3 regions of the Ornithinimicrobium ciconiae genome follow, and region 2 is predicted to be linked to each of the others. Evidence: predicted binding sites of a transcription regulator. Region 2 holds the regulator's gene; each other region holds the start of a gene.
The links. The regulator LexA, encoded in region 2, represses DNA repair genes until DNA is damaged. The targets are predictions, from matches to a motif close to TCGAACANNTGTTCGA.

Region 1: a site for LexA is predicted at 2,500-2,515, ahead of FNH13_RS07615 (HNH endonuclease signature motif containing protein). Genes of this name have one in related genera too.
Region 3: a site for LexA is predicted at 1,395-1,410, ahead of FNH13_RS00690 (HNH endonuclease signature motif containing protein). Genes of this name have one in related genera too.

The regions. Positions count from the first base shown of each region.
Region 1 covers NZ_CP041616.1:1,651,498-1,657,761, forward strand. Annotated here, with positions in the region: gene FNH13_RS07605 (glucosamine-6-phosphate deaminase) at 1-534, shown strand, start outside; gene FNH13_RS07610 (NERD domain-containing protein) at 690-2,351, shown strand; gene FNH13_RS07615 (HNH endonuclease signature motif containing protein) at 2,573-5,293, shown strand; gene FNH13_RS07620 (iron chaperone) at 5,473-5,853, opposite strand; gene FNH13_RS07625 (sugar phosphate isomerase/epimerase family protein) at 5,970-6,264, opposite strand, start outside.
Region 2 covers NZ_CP041616.1:1,442,578-1,448,841, forward strand. Annotated here, with positions in the region: gene FNH13_RS06685 (patatin-like phospholipase family protein) at 1-1,305, shown strand, start outside; gene FNH13_RS06690 (response regulator transcription factor) at 1,413-2,240, shown strand; gene FNH13_RS19230 (PRC-barrel domain-containing protein) at 2,475-4,097, shown strand; gene lexA (transcriptional repressor LexA) at 4,346-5,104, opposite strand; gene FNH13_RS06705 (hypothetical protein) at 5,330-5,755, shown strand; gene FNH13_RS06710 (hypothetical protein) at 5,834-6,264, opposite strand, start outside.
Region 3 covers NZ_CP041616.1:143,015-149,278, reverse strand. Annotated here, with positions in the region: gene FNH13_RS00705 (RNA polymerase sigma factor) at 1-456, opposite strand, end outside; gene FNH13_RS00700 (YciI family protein) at 453-839, opposite strand; gene FNH13_RS00695 (YciI family protein) at 845-1,228, opposite strand; gene FNH13_RS00690 (HNH endonuclease signature motif containing protein) at 1,411-2,928, shown strand; gene FNH13_RS00685 (ATP-grasp domain-containing protein) at 3,012-4,223, opposite strand; gene FNH13_RS00680 (ATP-grasp domain-containing protein) at 4,236-5,465, opposite strand; gene FNH13_RS00675 (acyltransferase family protein) at 5,501-6,264, shown strand, end outside.

The DNA of each region.
Region 1 (6,264 bases), 210 kb from region 2:
TACCGGCAGGTGATCCAGCAGATGCTCACCGACCAGGTCGGCCTGGACATCACCGGGCCAGACGGGATGGCGAGGGACCTGCTCGCGGAGGCGGCGGCATACGAGGAGAGGATCCGGGAGGCTGGTGGGATCGACGTGCAGCTGCTCGGGATCGGTGGTGACGGGCACCTGGGGTTCAACGAGCCCGGCTCCTCGCTCAACTCACGGACCAGGGTCAAGACACTGACCACGCGGACCCGGCGCGACAACGCCAGGTTCTTTGCGGACGACCAGGTGCCGCACCATGTGCTCACTCAGGGGCTGGCCACGATCCGCGAAGCGCGACACCTGGTGCTGATCGCGACGGGGGAGGGCAAGGCGGCCGCGGTCGCGGCTGCGGTGGAGGGGCCGCTGAGCGCGTTCTGTCCCGCCTCCGTGCTGCAGTTGCACCCGCACGTGAGCGTCGTGCTGGACAGGCTGTCCGCGGCTCAGTTGGAGCGGGTCGATTACTACCGGTTCGCGCACGACCACAAACCGGACTGGCAGGACTACTGAGACTGCTTGGTCAACTGTCTGCTCGAGTGCGGGTCGGACCGGCTGGTCAACCGTGTGTCGGGACTGCCTGGCTGATCGGGTGTCGGGACTGCCTGGCTGATCGGGTGTCGGGGCGACCTGGTAGGTATGGGGCTCCCAACGGAGGGGAGAGTCCCGTGACCGCACGTTGCCATCCGCCAGCACCGGCCTTCGTCACCCAGTCCGAGGAGCACGTCTGGCGCCAGTTGCGTGAGGAGTTGCCGGACGAGGCGGTGCTGCTGGCAAATGTGCGGTTGACGAACGACGACGGTGACCACGAGCTCGACCTTGTGGTCCTGTTGCCGGATGCCGGCGTCTTCGTGATCGAGGTCAAGGGCGGTGGGGTCTCGATCGACCAGGACGGTCGGTGGTGGCTGCGCAGCAAGGGTGAGGACGTCGCGGTCGATCCGGTCGAGCAGGCGTTGCGCGGGAAGTATCAGCTCCGGACCTACATCGAGGACCACCCTGCTTGGGGTCGGCCGAAGGTGCGCTGGTCACACGCTGTGGTGCTGCCGTTCACTAAGCTCCCGCACGACTTTGCGCTCCCCGACCTGCCCCGCTGGATGGTCCACGATCAGCAGGACATGCCGCACCTCGTCGGCAGGCTCCGGCACCAGGCGACCCGGCAGGACACCAACCGACAGGTGCCTACGGTTGATGACGTCGACAAGATCCTGGAGCTGTGGCGCAGCCACGCCACCGTGTCCCCCAGCGTGGTCTCCGGCGCGAGCGAGCGAGAGGGAGTTGCCACTGACCGGCTCACCCAGGAGCAGGCCATGCTGCTGAAGGTCACCCGCCTGCTGCACCGGGTCGAGGTGCGCGGTGGAGCGGGCAGTGGCAAGACGGTCCTGGCCCTGACCCAGGCGAAGCAGTTGACCAGAGGCAGTGCGGGCGAGGGTCGCCCGGCCCAGCGGGTGGCACTGCTGTGCTACTCCATCGGTCTGGCTGGCTTCCTGGAGCGTCAGGTGGCTCAAGCGCCTCGGAGGAGTCAGCCAGCCTTCGTGGGCGGTTTCCATGCCCTGGGCAAGCAGTGGGGAGCGCCCGACGGGGACCGTGACGACAGTGAGTTCTGGGAGACGGAGTTGCCCGCGCTGATGCTCGACCTGGCACAGCAGCTGCCGGAGAAGGAGAAGTTTGACTCGGTCGTGGTGGATGAGTCCCAAGACTTCGCTGAGTCGTGGTGGGCGCCGTTGCTGGCGGCGCTGAAGGACCCCGACTCTGGTGGCCTCTACCTCTACTCTGACGAGAACCAGCGACTGTTCCCGCGCTTCGGCACGCCGCCGATCGAGCTGGTGCCGCTCGTGCTCGACCACAACCTGCGCAACACCAAGCAGATTGCTGAGACCTTCGGGCCGCTCGCACCGTCGCGCATGAGGCTGTTGGGCGGTGATGGACCTGCCGTCATGTTCGTCCCGGGGGCGGCTGAGGACGCACTTGACGTGGCCGACGACCAGGTCGACAAGCTGCTCGACGAGGGATGGGAGCCCCACCACATCGCCCTGATCACCACGCAGTCACGACACCCACAGCAGCGCGAGTTGCAGCAGACGCGGGGTGACCAGGGTTACTGGGAGAGCTTCTGGGACCAGGAGGAGGTCTTCTACGGCACGGTGCTGGGCTGCAAGGGGATGGAGCGGCGCGCAGTCGTGCTCTGCATCAACTCCACCGACACCGACCGTGCCCGTGAGCGGCTGTATGTCGGGATGTCCCGGGCCACCGACCGGCTGGTGGTCGTGGGCGACCCCGACTGGATCCGTGAGGTGGGTGGTGGGGCAGTTGCCCGAGCCCTCGGGCTGTAGGAGGAGCGGTCCGGTCCAGAGGTGTGTCATTCAGGTGAGGCCGCGTTGGCTCGGGGCCGTCGCCAGGTGGGGTCGGGCTGGCTCGGGGGAGCCGTCGCCAGGTGAGGTCGCGCTGGTCGGAAGGACGTTTCCGCAGGTCAAGTGACTGTCAGACGTATGTTCTAAACTGATTGGAAAGGCATCAGGAAGGGCGCCGTCAACAGCGGAAGGAGGGGAGAGGCGTGACGGTTTTGGAGCGGCAGCTGGAGCAGTGGTTCGCTGCATGTTCCGGTCGCTGTGTGGGGCCGGCTCGGCGGGAGAATGCTCGCTATCGTCGTGCGGGCATGCGGGTGATCACGCCCAGGCGTGACGCGCGCTTTCTCGTGGAACTGTCTGACAGTCCCTCCGAGACCCCCAGCTCGCAGGGCTCTTCCGCCGAGATCCCCTCTGCCGAGATCCTCTCTGCCGAGATCCCCTGTGACGAGGCCCTCACCCCACCAGGCATCCCAGAGGCTGGCAGCATCACTGCAGAGTCACCAACCTCTGCCGAGGATGACGCGGAGATGCGCTTGAGGCAGGCGCTGGCGGACGTGGGGGTGGCTTCCGGGCTGATCGACGACCTGACGAAGGCATCGCTGGCATGTGCCGCAGTCGACGCCGGGAGTGATCCGGACGTTCACGAAGCGGACGGGGCCGCAGCCCTGACTTCGGCTCCGGACCACAAGGCGCGTGCGCAAGAAATGTTGGCGGCGGTTGAGCAGGTCACGGTGCTGTCCTCCCGGATGGATGGGGTGCGGCTGGCCGCGACCCGCCAACTGACGGCTCAGGTGACCAAGATGCTGCTCGCCGAGAAGGGGATGACCGACCCGGACGAGATGTCCAAGACCGCGCGGAAGGCGCTGCTGATCCAGGCGAAGCGCTCCACCCGGCACGAGATCGAGGCCCTGACCGGCTGGGGGTCTGGCGACGTCACCAAGCTGGTCGGTTTGGCCAACGCTCCCGCCTCGGTGCGAGGACCCGTGCACCAATCACTGGCCAAGGGTGAGGCGTCGTGGCCAGTCGTCCGGGCCTACTTTCGCTCGACCTCCGCGATGGAGCACGAGGATGGCGCGGCGATCGCCAATGGACTCTTCGGGGATGACCCAGACGAGTCAGTCACGGAGCGACTCACCCGCGAGGGTGAGTTCGTGGGTGGGCCCTGGCGAGCCAAGGAGTTCTACCGTGCTCTGGAGCGCGAGGTCCACAAGATCAAGAACCAAGACCCTGAAGGGGCCAAGAAGGCTAAGGCCCGGGCCAAGGCGGGCGCAGATGTTCGCGTCAATATCGATCTCGAAGGCACCGCCGAGATCCTGATCGGCACGCGTCCGGCGCACGCGACGGCCGCGGCAGACCGGATCGAGCGAGCGGCTCGTGCCGCCCGCAAGGCCGGCGACAAGCGGACGCTGCGCGAGCTCCGGGTCGCCGTGGCGATGTCTTTGCTGTTGCACGGCACGCTCGACTTCGACGGCATCAGCGACGACCCCAACACGCTCACTGTGGAACAGTCCGACCAGCTCACCAAGATTCTGTATGCCTTGCCAGCGGCAAACCTGCAGGTCATCGTCCCGTTCGGGGCGATCTTCGGTGACACCCTGCCCGGCATGGGGAGCACGGGAAGCCCGCTCGGCTCGCACGGCGTGAACGACGCGCCGGACGTGGCTGCTGACCTTGGCGGCGAGGTGACTACCGGTCTGGTGGGCGGCCCTGCTGCCGCCCCTCCGGGCCCGGCTGAGCCATCCACGCCCGGGACCAGGGGTGATCCCTGCCCGACTCCGCCTGCCAGCCAAGGCAGGACCCCGCCCGCCAGCCAAGGCAGGACCCCGCCCGCCAGCCAAGGCAGGACTCCGCCTGCCAGCCAAGGCAGGACCCCGCCCGCCAGCCAAGACAGCGTCCGGCCGAATGCTGTGGGTGAGGTGATCGGGAAGCGCCCAACCTTCCTGAGCAGCAGTGAGCTGTGGGAGTTGATGTTGACCCCAGGTTCGGCGTTCTACCGCCTCCTGGTCGACCCGGTCACTGGTCGCTGTGTGGAGAAGTCTGCGAAGGGCTACCGGTTCACAGCTGCCCAGCGGGAACAGATCATGGCCGCCGACGGGTTCTGTCGGGCTCCGGGATGCCTGCAGCCGGCCTGGCTCTGCCAGATCGACCACGTCCAGGAGTACGGCACCCCGGGAGGTGACACTTCCGAGGCGAATGCGCAATCGGTGAACGACCAGCACCACAACCTCAAGACGATGAAGTTGTGGGACGCGGTGATCAACAAGCACCGCGATGTCACCTGGACCACCTTGCTGGGTCGGATCTACACGACGAAGGCCCATGACTACACGCAGTACACCAAGCTCCTCACCGCAGCGACGCAGTTCGTCAACGCTCCCGAGGGACCTGACACGACCACGGGTGTCGCACCCGATCGGACCGACCGTCAGGCGGGCGTGTGTGCCGGCCAGGAGGAATCGCGCACCAGAGATGACTGTGCGGATCAGGATCGGGCGGATCGGGCGGATCGAGTGGGTGAGGCTATCTACCGAGCCCTGTCCTACCGGTTCGCGGGGGAGGAGTTGCTCCGTGATGACGACTGGTCCGAGGACGAGGCTGCGTTCTACGGGTGGCCGTTGATCACCTTGACCCACCGCAATGCCAATGGTCGGCGCGTCTTCGAACCTGACCCGGCCACCCTCGCTGAGGCGCGCCGCACCCGCTCCGCCGCGTCAGAGGGCGAGGGGCCTCCAACGGACCGGGACGCCGCACTACTGGACGGCATCGACCTGTCTCAGGCGGTGGATCTCTCCACCATTGATGAGTCGAGGCCAGCTGCGACGGCCCCGGAGATGGCGGCCTCCGACCCCTTCGGCCCCTCCGACTCCTTCGGCCCCAGCAGGTTCCCCGTCTGGGACACCACGGACGACTCAGAGCCGCCCTTCTGATCTCCGGCGGGCGCCACGTCCATCCGGCCACGGCCTTGCCCCTCAGGTGAGAGTCAGGACTGTGTGAACTGCATCAGTTCAGCTAGGGCACCGGCCAGCGGGGTGTCTGGGAGACGGAGCGCGGTGCCTGGAGACGGAGCGAGGTGCCTGGGAGGCGGAGCGAGGTGCCTGGGAGACGGCTAGGAGCGACGAGCGATGTGCGCCGCGACGATGCGGTTGATGAGCTCGACCGGCCAGTCGTCGGCATACCGAAAGTGCAGGGTGCCCTTTCCCTTGCGGTAGGGCTCAAGGTCCTCGGTGAGCGCCGCGTCGGTCCCGGACTCCGGCACCGGATAGATCGCGAGGTGCTCCTCCCACAGCCCCACGTGCAGCAGGACCTTCGCGTCGACGAAGAAGGTCGGCATCTTGTAGGACAGCCGCTCGCTCACGCGAGACGGCGGCAGCTGGGCGTGAACAGCCGAGCGGATCAGCGCATATCTGTCCTGACCCGGGGGCGGAGACTGCTCCAGGTAGGCGCGCACCGCTGTCTCGTCGGCCCCTTCGGAACGCTTGCCTGCCATGAGGATCAGTGTGGCGCCACCACGCCTGGAGCGCGATCCGGACGACAGAACGCGCGTCAGACTTGGTGGAACGGGGCGGACGCGGCTCGCCCGACCGACTACGGGCGCAGTCCTCGTCAGTCCTGGCTGAAGGCTGAGTCGAACGATGCCGTCGCGGGGGAGTAGTCGAACTTCTTCAGGAAGGCCAGGGCCTCGGGTGCGCCCTCGAGACGGTCCATGCCGGCGTCCTCCCACTCGACCGAGATGGGGCCCTCATAGCCTGCGGCGGACAGCGCCCGGAAGCAGTCCTCCCACGGCACGTCGCCGCGTCCGGTGGACACAAAGTCCCAGCCGCGTCGCGGGTCGCCCCAGGGCAGGTGCGAGCCGAGACGCCCGTTGCGCCCGTTGCCGATGCGCATCCGGGTGTCCTTG
Region 2 (6,264 bases):
ACACCGGGGGATCCGCAGTCGGCCCAGATGGACGCCGCGCGGGCTACCGCGCATCACGGCCCGTCGGCGCCGGGGCCGCGCAGCGGGTCGGCCCTGTGCTTGTCCGGCGGCGGCTTCCGCGCCGCCCTGTTCCACCTGGGGGCCAAGCGCAGACTGAACGAGCTCGGCATACTCGGTCGGCTGCGCACGATCAGCGCGGTCTCGGGCGGGGCCATCGTGGCCAACCTGCTGGCCGACCCCCGCCTGACCTGGCCGGACCCACAGGGCGAGCCGGCCCAGGTGGGAGGTTTTGAGGAGTGCGTGGCCGAGCCGCTGCGGAGGCTGACCGGTCGCAACGTGCGCACCCCGGCGCTGCTCTCCCGACTTCGCCCGAGCGGGTGGACTCGTCCGGACGCCAGCGTCGAGAGCCTGGCCCAGCAGCTGACCGAGCTGGTGCCCTGGTGGGGGAGCGACCTGCGCTACACCGACCGCTCCGGCCCCGTGATCCTCACGTCAGCGACCGAGATCGGCTATGGCGTGAGCTGGGTCTTCGCGGACTCCCGCTCGGTGACCCCGCGCGGCCGGATCGGTGACTACCGGCTGGGGCATGCCGCGCCGCCTCCCGGGCCGCGGATCGCCGATGCGGTGGCCGCGTCCTGCGCCTACCCACCGTTCTTCCCACCGATGGAGCTGGACGGTCGCACCCTTGCCCTCCAGGGAGGGGTTCCTGACCCCAGCGAGGCACCGGAGGTCAGCGATGGTCTGCTCTCGAGGATCCAGCTGGCCGACGGGGGCATCTACGACAACCTGGGGGTCGAGCCGGTCTGGTCCGACCACGCGGCGGTCCTGGTCAGCGACGGTGGGGCCGTCTTCCGCTCGCGTCCCGCCGGGTCCCTCGTGGGCCGGTTGCTGCACACCCTGTCCATCGCGGGGTCGGGAGCGCAGACCACCCGGCTGCGCTGGTTGCGGGCCAGCTTCTCAGCGGGGCTGGTGCAGGGGGCGACCTGGTCACTGGAGTCCACCAACACGGTGTCGCGGGTGCCCGGTCACGGACCGGCTCCTGGCGAACGGGAGAGCTATCCGCCCCACCTGGTCGACCAGATCAACCAGATGCGCACCGACCTGGACGCCTTCCGCCCCGCCGAGCAGCACATCCTCGAGCGCCACGGGTATGCCGTCGCGGACGCCTCCGTGCGCCGGCACAGCCCGCAGTTGGTCGCCCGGGAGGCCGACTTCGAGCCGCCACACCCCGAGGTGGCCGACCCCGAGACCGTCGGTCGCGAGCTGCGTGACTCGGGCCAGGTGCGGGCCCTGGGCCGTCGCTGACCGAGGTTCCTGTCCGACGCACCAACTGGCGCGCTAACTGACGGGCTGACTCGTGGCGAGACGCAACCCCGTTTACAGCGCTGCCCGCTTGAGTCACAATGAAAGGCGTGCCTACTGGCCGTGACCCGTTCGAGGTCGTCGTCGAGATCGTGACGGCTGTCTCGCGGGCCCCCGACCGTCTCGAGGAGCGGGTCGACGCCATCATCGACATCCTGTTGCTGGAACTGACTGCGACGGTCGGCCTCCTGGTTAGGGCCGACCTGGCACGGCTGCACGTGCAGGTGGTCGGCCGGATGATGCGTCCCGGGGCGACGAGGAGCCTGACGGCCCAGGTGCGGGACCAGCTCTCTGATCCGTTGCTGGGGCCGATGGCGCGCGGTGACCTCCGACCAACCACGGCACAGCGTGCCTACGGGGTCCGGGCCTGGGAGCTGTCCAAGGCCCGGGCCGGTTGCCTGATCTCGTTCGGGGTCGAGCAGGTGGCCGCCCTTCCGGTGCACGGTCAGTCCGATGTGGTCGCCTTCCTGGTGGGCCGGGCGGGGCAGGACTTCACGGACGAGGACCTGGCGCTGCTGCGTGCGGTCCAGCCTGTCGTCACCGGTCTCGGGGTGTTGCTGCGGCTGCCAGGCACGACCGCCTCGCAGCCCGCGCGCGACGCGGCTGATTCTGGCCTGACCGATCGCGAGGCCCAGGTTCTCGAACTCCTGGCCCACGGCTACAAGGCGGCGGTGATCGGCCGGCTGGCCGGCTGCTCGACCAGGACGGTGCACCGACACCTGGGCCACATCTACGACAAGTTGGGTGTCAGCGACCGGCTGAGCGCGGTCAACCAGGCACATCTGCTCGGCATGATCGCCATCGAGGCGGCCGACATACCTTCCGAGGATCCGCAGCACCACCTCCCTCAGTTGGCGCACAATCACTCTCCAGGATGATGCGCGGCCCTGGGCGGGTGCGGCACAGTTGTCACGGGTGATCGGTCCCACGGCACCCACGGCCCGTGACAGCCGGACGGCGTCTCTTTCCCGGGGCGCGCCGTCCGGCACACGCGGACCGCAGCGCACGAGCCGGCACCGGTCGGCCACCGGTGGCGGCCGGTTGCTGCCCGGGATACGTTCGGGGAGAAGCCTGGCGGCACCCGCCGGGCAATCCGAGCAAGGAGAGTGCACGTGCCGATCAACAGCGAACACCTTGCAAGCCTCACTGATGCCGACGTGATCGACCAGAACGGTGACAAGGTTGGCGGGGTCGGGCAGATCTACCTCGATGACGCCACGGGTCAGCCAGCGTGGGTGAGCGTCAAGAGCGGACTCTTTGGCCTGCGTGAGTCGTTTGTGCCGCTTGCCGCCGCGGAGGCCGCGGGCGGCAACATCAAGGTGCCCTACACCAAGGACTTCATCAAGGACGCCCCGCGCGTCGACGCCGAGAACCACCTGGACGACAGCCAGCAGGCCACGCTGTTCTCCTACTACGGGGTGGACCGGTCGCAGGCTCCCAGCGAGCCCGACTCGGACGCCCCGGACACGACCGCAGCCTTTGGCAGCGAGGAGACGGCCCAGGAGCTGTATGACGGACGCACCGAGGGTGCACCCGTCGCCGTCGAGGACGCAGCCGATGGTGCGGTCACCACGGAGTACACCACTCCGGGTGGTAGCGACGACCCGTCCGAGGTCATGGTCGCGGACGGGGGCAGCGACCTCGGGAGCGGTGAGGTGGCCGCTGAGCCGCAGTCTGCTCCGTCGCACCGGGACGCCGCCGCCATCGGTGCCGGTGCCGCAGCAGGGGCTGCGACGACGAGTGATGGTCCCCGCAGCGATGCGGACTCACCGGCGCAGGACGACCTCGATCCCGTGTCCGGCCTCGCCGAGCAGGACGTGCATGCCGCAGGTGGCAATCCGGACTGGGCTGAGACCCACCAGGCGCACTACCAGCAGACCAACCCCGCTGCCCAGGCCGACTGGGCTGCGGAGCAGACACCGGAGGAGCCGGTCTCGACCGAGTGGTCAGTGCCCACCACGGACCCCGCTGTCGAGGAGAAGACGGACGTGGACAGGGGTGGCTACTCGTCGGACCGGCCGGCTGCCCACTCCTCCGCCTATGAGGGCCACGGTGGCGCCGGAGCGGTCGAGACGACCGCGGGAGCCGCGCCGCCCACGGCTGGTGCTGAGACCACGGCTGGTGAGACCACAGCTGGTGGTGGTGGGCTAGGTGCGCTCGACCCGACCGTCGACGAAGGTGCCGTGTATGCCGCAGACGCCGAGGCGACTCTCACGGGCGACAGCGATGCCGCCGGGGACGTCGATGCCGGACAGTTCGGCACGGTCCAGGCGGCTACGGGTGACCCGGCCTCCGACGCCGCAGTGAGTGGCGCGGCAGCGCAGACCGGCACTGGCTATCCCGCGGACGTCGACGAGTCTGCGGGCGGCGGTGCAGGCGGTGCTGCCCTGGGTGGGGCCGTCGTCGGCGGCGCCGCGGCAGGGTTCGCTGCCAGCGACACCGAGACCACGGCCTATGAGGTGCCGGGGGCTGAGCAGGGTGCGCCGATCACTGGCGCCGTCCCGGGTGCCGCGCTGGGTGAGGATGTTGAGTCGCCTGCGGACGGCGCGACCCTGCCGTCCGGCACGGATCAGGGCGCGGACAGCGGTGAGCCCGATGCGGACGCTGGCGAGTTCGACCCGGGCAGCGGCGATGAGGAGGCGTTCGGCGCGGAGGGCTATCGGCCCGACCGCGACGGCTCTGGCATGACGGACGAGGAGCGCGAGGAACTCAACCGGGCTCGTGGGGCTCTGTGAGTCGACCTCGTCAAGCTCTATGAGCCGACCTCACCAGGTCCTCTGAGCTGACAGACAACACATGGCAGCGCCGCCCGACCAGGTCGGGCGGCGCTGCGGTGTTGTAGGTGCCGTCTGGCGGAGAGGGGGGAGGGCCGCCAGGCGGCACCGGCACGGGGGACACTGTGGACAACGCGCACCGGATTGTCGGTGTTCCTGCTGGTGCCTCAGGTGTCGTGGGTCGATCGGCTCGCGCCCGAGCAGACCTGTCAGACGCGTCGCAACACGGCGGTGACCTTGCCGAGCACGACGGCATCGTCGCCGTCGATGGGGTCGTAGGCCTCGTTGTGGGGGAGCAGCCACAACTTGCCGTCCGTGCGCTTGAACGTCTTGACGGTGGCCTCGCTGTCGAGCAGCGCCGCGACGATGTCGCCGTTGACTGCGTCCTCCTGGCGTCGCACGACGACCCAGTCGCCATCGCAGATGGCGGCGTCGATCATGGAGTCACCGACCACCTGGAGCAGGAAGAGCTCGCCATCGCCCACGAGCTGGCGCGGGAGGGGGAAGACGTCCTCGACGGCCTGCTCGGCCAGGATCGGCCCGCCAGCCGCGATGCGCCCAACCACCGGGACATAGGTCGCCTCGGGACGGGCGTCCCCGATGCCGGTCTCGTCATAGTCGATCTCACCGGCTCCCGCGGTGGTGCTGACCAACTCGGAGCCGTCGGGCTGACCTGAGGTGCTGCGCCGATAACCGGCGACACTGCCCTCTCCCGAGCCGGGCAGGATGACCTCGATGGCGCGCGGACGGTTGGGGTCGCGCCGCAGATAACCCTTCCGCTCCAGCATCCGCAGCTGGTAGGCCACGGAGGAGGGGGAGGCGAGCTGCACCGCAGTCCCGATCTCCCGCAGGCTCGGCGGATAGCCGCGTTGGTCCACCGAGTCCTTGATGACGTGGAGCACCTTCTCCTGGCGCGCCGTGAGGTCCGCCCGCCCGTCGCGGTCCGGCATCTCGTGGATGTCTGCCATCGGTCCTGCCCCTCTCCTGACCGCCTCAGAGTGCTTAACCTGCAGGTCAGCAGCTGTGTCAGTGGTCCCTGGTTGTCTATGTCGCGTGCACCAATCGTACGAGCATTCGAACAGTGAGGCAAACACTAGTTCGATGCGGCGTGTCGATTTTGTCGCACGACTGTGCTACACATGGAACATGCGTCCGATCGCACAAGCGTTCGGAGTTGCGGAGATGGAGGCATCATGAGCGCGATCGCACTGCACGACCTGCAGGACCTTGAGCCGGTTCGGGCGCGGCGGCGTCAGCGGGATCACCTGCGGCTCGTTCAGCCCGGGGAACGCATGGACGAGGGGTTTCACGTCGGTGCTCGCACGGACGCTCCGGGCGCAGGAGGCTTCACGCTGACGCGACGGGGTCGGCTCGCGATCACGATGACAGTCGCCACGGCCCTGGTGCTGGCGGTCATCGCTGCGTTCGGGATGTTCCCAGCAACGGCTGCGAGCGGTCACACAATCACGGTGCAGCCGGGTCAGACGCTGTCCCAGATCGCTGTCACGGAGTTGCCGGAGCTGCCGATGGATCGGGCCATCGTGCAGATCCAGGTGGCCAACGACATGAACACCCGGCAGGTGCAGGCGGGCATGGACCTGGAGATCCCTGGGTCCTGACCCGGCGATGCGCCAGGTGGTCACGATCGGTGGTGCTTGCTGTCAGCAGTCTGCCGTCGGTGTCCTCCTCAGACAGCGTCAGTCGTCGTCCTCGTCGGTGTCCCGGGTGCTGGTCACTGCGTCCCAGACCACGGGCAGTTGCTCACTGGGGATGAAGAAGCCGCTGATGTGCGGATCAAACATGAGCCCGGCGATGCTGGCGCTGAGGTAGGAGCCGCTGGAGGCCACGACCTCAGCGGGCGGGAGGGCGATCGCGTTGAGGTCGTCGGTGGCTGCGATCATCTCCTGCTGCACCGCGAAGTCGCGGGCCCGCTCGGAGTTGGTGAAGGTCAGCAACATCAGTTGCCCCTCGATCTCAGCTGCCGCCGGAGACTCGTTGCCCTGCTCGCCGACCGCCACGAACCACCAGTGGTCCAGGCCCATCGTCAAGCGCCATAGAGCGGTCATGCCGACCTGGTCCTCCGGTCCGGTGACCTGGGCCGCGAGGCGGTCAGTCTCACTCGGAGCGG
Region 3 (6,264 bases), 1.3 Mb from region 2:
TGCCAGAGCGGTCTCCCGGACGAGAAAGGCATGGGCGATCTGGGCGACGGTCAGGCCGCCCAGCAGCCGCAGCGTGAGGGCGACCCGCGCCTCCATGGCCAGTGCCGGGTGGCAGCAGGTGAAGATCAGACGGAGGCGGTCGTCCTCGATCGGGCCGACCGGATCGGGGCGGCTGTCGTCCGTCACCATGAGGGCCTCCTGGTGCTTGGCGTCCCGTCGGGACTCGCGGCGGATCCGGTCGATCGCCTTCCGCGTGGCCGTGGTCGTCAGCCACCCGCCGGGATGAGGAGGTATGCCGTCCCGCGCCCAGCGCTCCACCGCCAGGGAAAATGCCTCGGCAGCGGCATCCTCGGCGATGTCAAGGTCACCGAAGCGTCGGGTCAGGCCGGCGACCACCCGCGCCCACTCCTGACGGTGGACACGGGTGATGGCCTCCTCGAGTTCCCGGTCGGTCACGACTCCAACAGCGTCGCGAAGGACTCGGCAGATTGGAACGGCCGGACCTCGACCGTGCCGCGACATGCCTTGGACCCCTCTGCGGCGAGGGCAAGTGCCTCGTCCAGATCTGCTGCCTCGATGACCCAGAAGCCGCCGAGGTGCTCCTTCGTCTCCAGGTAGGGCCCGTCGGTGAACACCGGCTGCTCGCCCTGGCCGTCGACAGTGGTGGCGATGCTCGCCGGCTCGAGGCCGTCGGCGAAGACGAGGTGGCCATCGCGTTCCAGCTTCTCGTTGAAGACGCCGGTGTCAGCAAACGCCTGCAGCATCTCCTCCTTGGAGGAGTAGTTGCCGAAATCGGTGCGCTCGGCGGATCCGAAGACGGACAGCAGATATCTGGGCATCTGCCTCACCCCGCCTCTGGTGCGTCGAGCTGAAGGATCTGCGCCCGGGTCGGGAACCGGTGGACCTCCTGCGGCCAGTCGAGCGCGACCGCGAGGCGGCCGGCCCAGTAGCGTGCCCTGGCATCGTCGGGGACGTCCACCACGCAGAAGCCGCCGAGGTGCTCCTTGGTCTCGACGAAGGGGCCGTCGGTGAACACCGGCTCACCGTCTCGGTTCTCGACACTGCACAGTGTGGTGGAGGCGTCGAGGCCCCCGTCGCCGAAGACGTAGGCACCGTCGGCCGCCATCTCCTCGGTCACGGCCAGACTGGCCTCGGACTTGGCGCGCAACTCTTCCACCGTGTGGTCGGGCACCCACTCGTCGTTGAATGCGATCAGATACTGCGGCACAGTCGTCTCCTCCTCAGGCTCGGGTGAGATCAGTGGTTGACCTCGGTTCGGGCGGCTTGGTGGCCACCCTTCACCAGCTCAACGAACGGGCTCCCTCCGATACGACACCATCGCAGCAAGTGGCGCAAGATTTTTGCGTGTTGGGGTTGCGACTGTCAGTGATGATTAGTACACTTGTTCGCATGAAGGGAAGAGGCGCCGGGGCGCGGGTCGGGGAGAGTGTTCTCCTCGGTCAGCGCCGCGTGCCGGACTGGCGCACCTTCGACCTGGACTGCGTGTCGGGCTCTGGTGACGTCGTTCTCGGTGCGGTTGGTCCGGGGGAGAGCCTTGAGGAGTTGGCGGCGGCTCGGGCGTGGGAGGGGCAGTTCTGGACTGAGTTGGGGGCGGTCTCGGACACCGAGGGTGCGGAGTATGCCGCGTTGGTCGCCGAGGTCGAGGAGGCGTTGGCGGGGATGGGGCAGGAGGCTGATCCTGCGCAGGATCTGGCTGGTGGGTTGGAGGTTGCGGGTCGGGGCCTGGCGCGGGCCGGGCAGGTGGGGGCTGAGGGGTTGGTGGCGGTCTTTGAGTCCGAGCTGGTGGCGGGGTTGGAAGCGGCCGGGCGGGTCCGTAACCAGGTGATCGGGCAGGTCGTGGCCCTGGCCCGGGAGTGTTGGGAGCGGGGGTTGCACAACCAGGTGGGGATGTCGTTGCCGACGTGGTTGCGGGTGCGTTGCCAGTGGTTGTCGAAGCAGGAGGCCTGCCAGATCCTGGACGTGGTCCGTGCCGGTGAGTGCGACTGGGGCAGCGCGTTGGCGTTGGCGGTCGTGCAGGGGCGCACGGGGGTGGATCGGGGCGCGTTGGTGGCCCGCACGATGCGCCGGTTGGTGCCGTGCCTGAGTGCGGAGCAGGCGCAGGATTATGCGGGTATCGCTACGGACGCGGCGATCGACCCGCAGATCAGCGACGCGGACCTTCAGGTGGTGTGCAAGAAGTTGTTGATCGACCTGCTGGACGAAAAGCCCCGGGAGGAGACCAAGGACACCGCGCAGGCCCTGCGGACGGTGTCGCGCCGCGCCCTAGGGCGGGGCATGACCCGCTTCACCGTCGACGCCCCGGAGGTCGAGGCGGCACTGATCGATGGGGTGCTGAACGGGCCGTTGGCGGCACCGGTGCCGGACAAGGCCGCCCTGGACGATGGTGGGGGTTTGGACCTGCGCAGCCCGGGGCAGCGCAAGTTCGACGCGTTGCTGATGGTGCTCAACCGTGGGATGTCCAACCCGGGTGCCCCGCCGTCCTCGGGGCGGGCGTCGGTGATGGTCACGGTCAAGGCAGACCCGGACACGGGCAAACCTGCCGGGGCGGCGTTGTCCAACACCGGTGCGGTGCTGGACGCGGCGCAGGCCGGACGGTTGGCGTGCATCGGGGACCTGACCCCGATCGTGCTCGGTGAGCACGGCGAACCCCTGAGGCTGGGACGCACGGTGCGGCTAGCGACGCCGGGACAATTCAAAGCGTTGATGGTCCGCGACAGGCACTGCACTTATCCGGGCTGCGATGTGCCCGGCACGTGGTGCGACGCGCACCACATCATCTGGTGGTGCCGCGGGGGTGGCACCGACATCGCCTTCCTGGTCCTGCTCTGTCCGCGACACCACACCCTCGTGCACGACAAGGACCTGATAGCCACCATCGCCGGATCCATCGTGACCTGGCACGTGTGACCACCCTGCCCCGCGCCCGGCCCTTCGCGGCCGGGCACACAGCCATGTCCGCCGACGCTCTGGGGAGGCACTCCAGAGGGTGCTCACTCGGCATACAGCTGCAGCTCGCGAGCAAATCGGTCGCCGATGCGCAGGACCTCCTCGAGGTCGGGGTGACGATAGATGATCATGCCGTCGGAGAGCAGGGTGGCCCGCCAGTCACGGCGCGGAGCCCCGACCGGCAGCAGATCGAGGACGCAGACATGCTCACCGAGCTCACGCATCAGCCGGTCCAACCCCTCGACGCGGCTGATCCGGCCCGTGCCCTGAGCCCGTTTGAACATGCTGGCCGCGTTGAACTTGTGCGTCACCGCCGGCGCGGTCCCCGTGGTGATCGCCTGGGCCCAGGTGCGGAACAGGTCGTTGTCCGTGGCGTAGTTCATGACGTCGACGGTGCGGGCGCCGGGCGGGCGCGCCCCGATCTCGCCGAAGACGGCCTCGCCGTCCGCCTTCAGATACCACTCCATGTGCGTGAATCCGTCGGTGAAGTTCAGCGCCTTCAGGACCGCGCGGCCCATCGCCAGGCCACCGGCCAGTCGGGGCTCACTCGTGTCGCGCAGAGACAGCGTGACCGGGCTGATCCACTCATGGCTGCGCTGCTCCAGGGGGCGTGGCAGATACCAGCTGACGTTCTCAAAGAGCACGTCACCGTCGCCGCACACGGTGTCATAGGTGAACTCCTGGCCGTCGATGAACTCCTCGACGCTGAGCAGCGGCACGTGCCGGATCATCGCCTGCACCTCGGCGAGCTGCTCGGGGGAGTCCACGCGATAGGTGTCAGCCGAGCCAGCGCCGGCGATCGGCTTGACGATCAGCGGGAAGCCGATGCGCTCGGCCGCCTCCCACACCTCCGCACCGGCGCGGGCGGAGGCGTGCCGCGGCGTGCGGATCCCGGCGGCGTCGAGCACCTGCTTCATCGCCTCCTTGTCCCGGAACCAGGTGGCCTGCTCCAGTGTCATTCCCGGCAGCTCCAGGTGCTCGCGGATGCGGGCGGCGAGCTCGACATAGGGCTCCCAGAGGCACTCGACCCGGTCGATCGAGACATGCCGGGACAGGCCACGCAGCGCGGCGAGCACGGCCTCCTCGTCGCGCAGGGAGACGTGCTCATAGTGGGCCAGGTGCTGCTGGGCCTCCGGCGGCAGCATGGCGGCGGGTTGGTCGCCGACCCCGATGACGCGGGCCCCGGTCTGGGCCAGCGCACGGGTGAAGTAGGCCTGCTCGAAGGGGAAGCCCGGGGACAGCATCACGATGTTCATGGTCACGCCCTTCTACTCCGACTCGACGAGCTCGATGCGGACCGTGCTGACGATGCGGTCCAACGCCTCCTGCACCACGTGGGTGTCCCAGTGCCGCACCGTGATGAACCCCTCTCCCTCGTATGACGGCGAGGCCGCCTGACCACGCGACGGGAGCCGGGCGGCGACCACCAGGTCTCCGAGCGCGGCCTGGACCTCCTCGATTCCGTGGACGGCGCGGACCCGGCCACGCCCCATCCCGCGCAGGTAGGCCGTACCGGCGGCGTAGACCCGGTCCGGGCGGTCGAACTGGCCCAGCAGCACCAGGCGTGCCCACAGGGTGAAGAAGTCGACGTCGTGGCTCAGCCCGATCATGCCGGCCAGTTGCGCACCAGGTGGCCGGGCGCCCACCTCGGAGATGGCCACCGAGCCGTCCGGGCGGGCGAACCACTCCATGTGGGAGAAGGCGGTGTCCACCCCGAGCGCCTGCAGTGCGGCCGGTCCCACCCGGTGGATCTCGGCATACTCCGCCCCACCGATCTCGTGCGGCAACAGCACGGTCCACTGCATCCACGGGTTGCGCAGCACCTCCAGCGGTGGTGGCGCATAGTCCGCGATCGAGGACCACAGGGTCTGCCCGTTCAGGGTCACCGAGTCGAAGGTGTGCTCACGGCCGGTGAGGAACTCCTCGAGCAGCCACACCTCCGAGGGGTCCCGCTGCGCCATGGCCAGCCATGAGTCGAAGTCGTGCGCCGTGTCCAACCGGAAGGTGGCCTTGGCCCCGGCACCGTCCGGCGGCTTGGCGACGATCGGGAAGCCGACCAGGTCTCGGAACGCGGTCGCCTGCTGGGTCTGGTGCACCAGCTGGTGGCGGGCGCACGGCAACCCGGCCGCGGTGAGCACCTCTTTCATCCGGGACTTGTCCCGCACGTTGCGGGACGACCCGACGCTCAGCCCGGGGATGCCCAGTGCCTCGCGGGCCTGAGCCAGGGGGACCTGGAGCTGCTCGAGGATGCCGATCAGCCGCTCGATCGGACCCAGCTGGTGCTGCAGGTCGCGGACAGCGTCCACGATCTCTTGCGGGTCGAGCCCGTCACTGACCTGCCAGTGGCCCGCCAGTGCCTCGCGCAACTCGGGGGAGAGCTGCTCGCGCGGTGTGGTGGTGATGACCGCGAGTTGCACTCCAGGAACTCGGGCGGCGGCCAGGACAAAGTGGCTGGTCGCCTCCAGCAGGAAGGGCGCGACAAAGGCAGCGTTGACCATGTCGGAACTGTAGTGGCCGCTGGCACACTGTGCCCATGGAGAGCGAGGGCCCCCGGGGCCGGCCGGGGCACCTTGGGCTGCAGGGAGCCCGAGGCGGGGCGGGGAGAGGGGGCGGCGCGGGGACAAGAGACGGCGCGGGGACCGGGCAGCGGGATCGTTTCATCGACCTGGTCCGGGCCGTGAGCATCGTGGTCGTGGTGCTGGGGCACTGGACGATGGCTGCCCTGCACGGCGGATCGACCACGGGTGAGGGGTGGTCCGGCATACGGGTCGACAACATCCTGGCGTTCACCCCGCAGCTGCACCCGCTGACCTGGCTGCTGCAGGTGATGCCGCTGTTCTTCTTCGCAGCCGGCTTCACCAACGCCCTGGGGCTGCGCCGACCGGGACGGGTCCGCGCCTTTCTGGTCGGGCGCGTCGAGCGCGTCACCCGGCCGACCCTGGTCCTGATCGGGGTGTGGCTGGTGCTCTGCACGGTGCTCATCGCCGCGGGCGTGGACGAGGGCCTGGTCGACGCGGCCGGGCAGAACGCCGCGATGATCCTGTGGTTCCTCGCGGTCTACCTGGTGCTGGCCCTGATCGCACCGCTGCAGGTGGCGGTGCACCGTCGGCTCCCGTGGCTGCTGGTCAGCGTGCTGCCGCTGCTCGCTGTGCTGCTGGACCGCACCCAGAACACCTCCTGGGCCGGCCTGGGATTCGTCAACTACCTCATCGTCTTCGGCTTCGCCCAGGAGCTCGGGATGCTGTATGCCGACGGTCGGCTCACCCGACGACCCCGGTGGGTCTGGCCGCTCGGTGC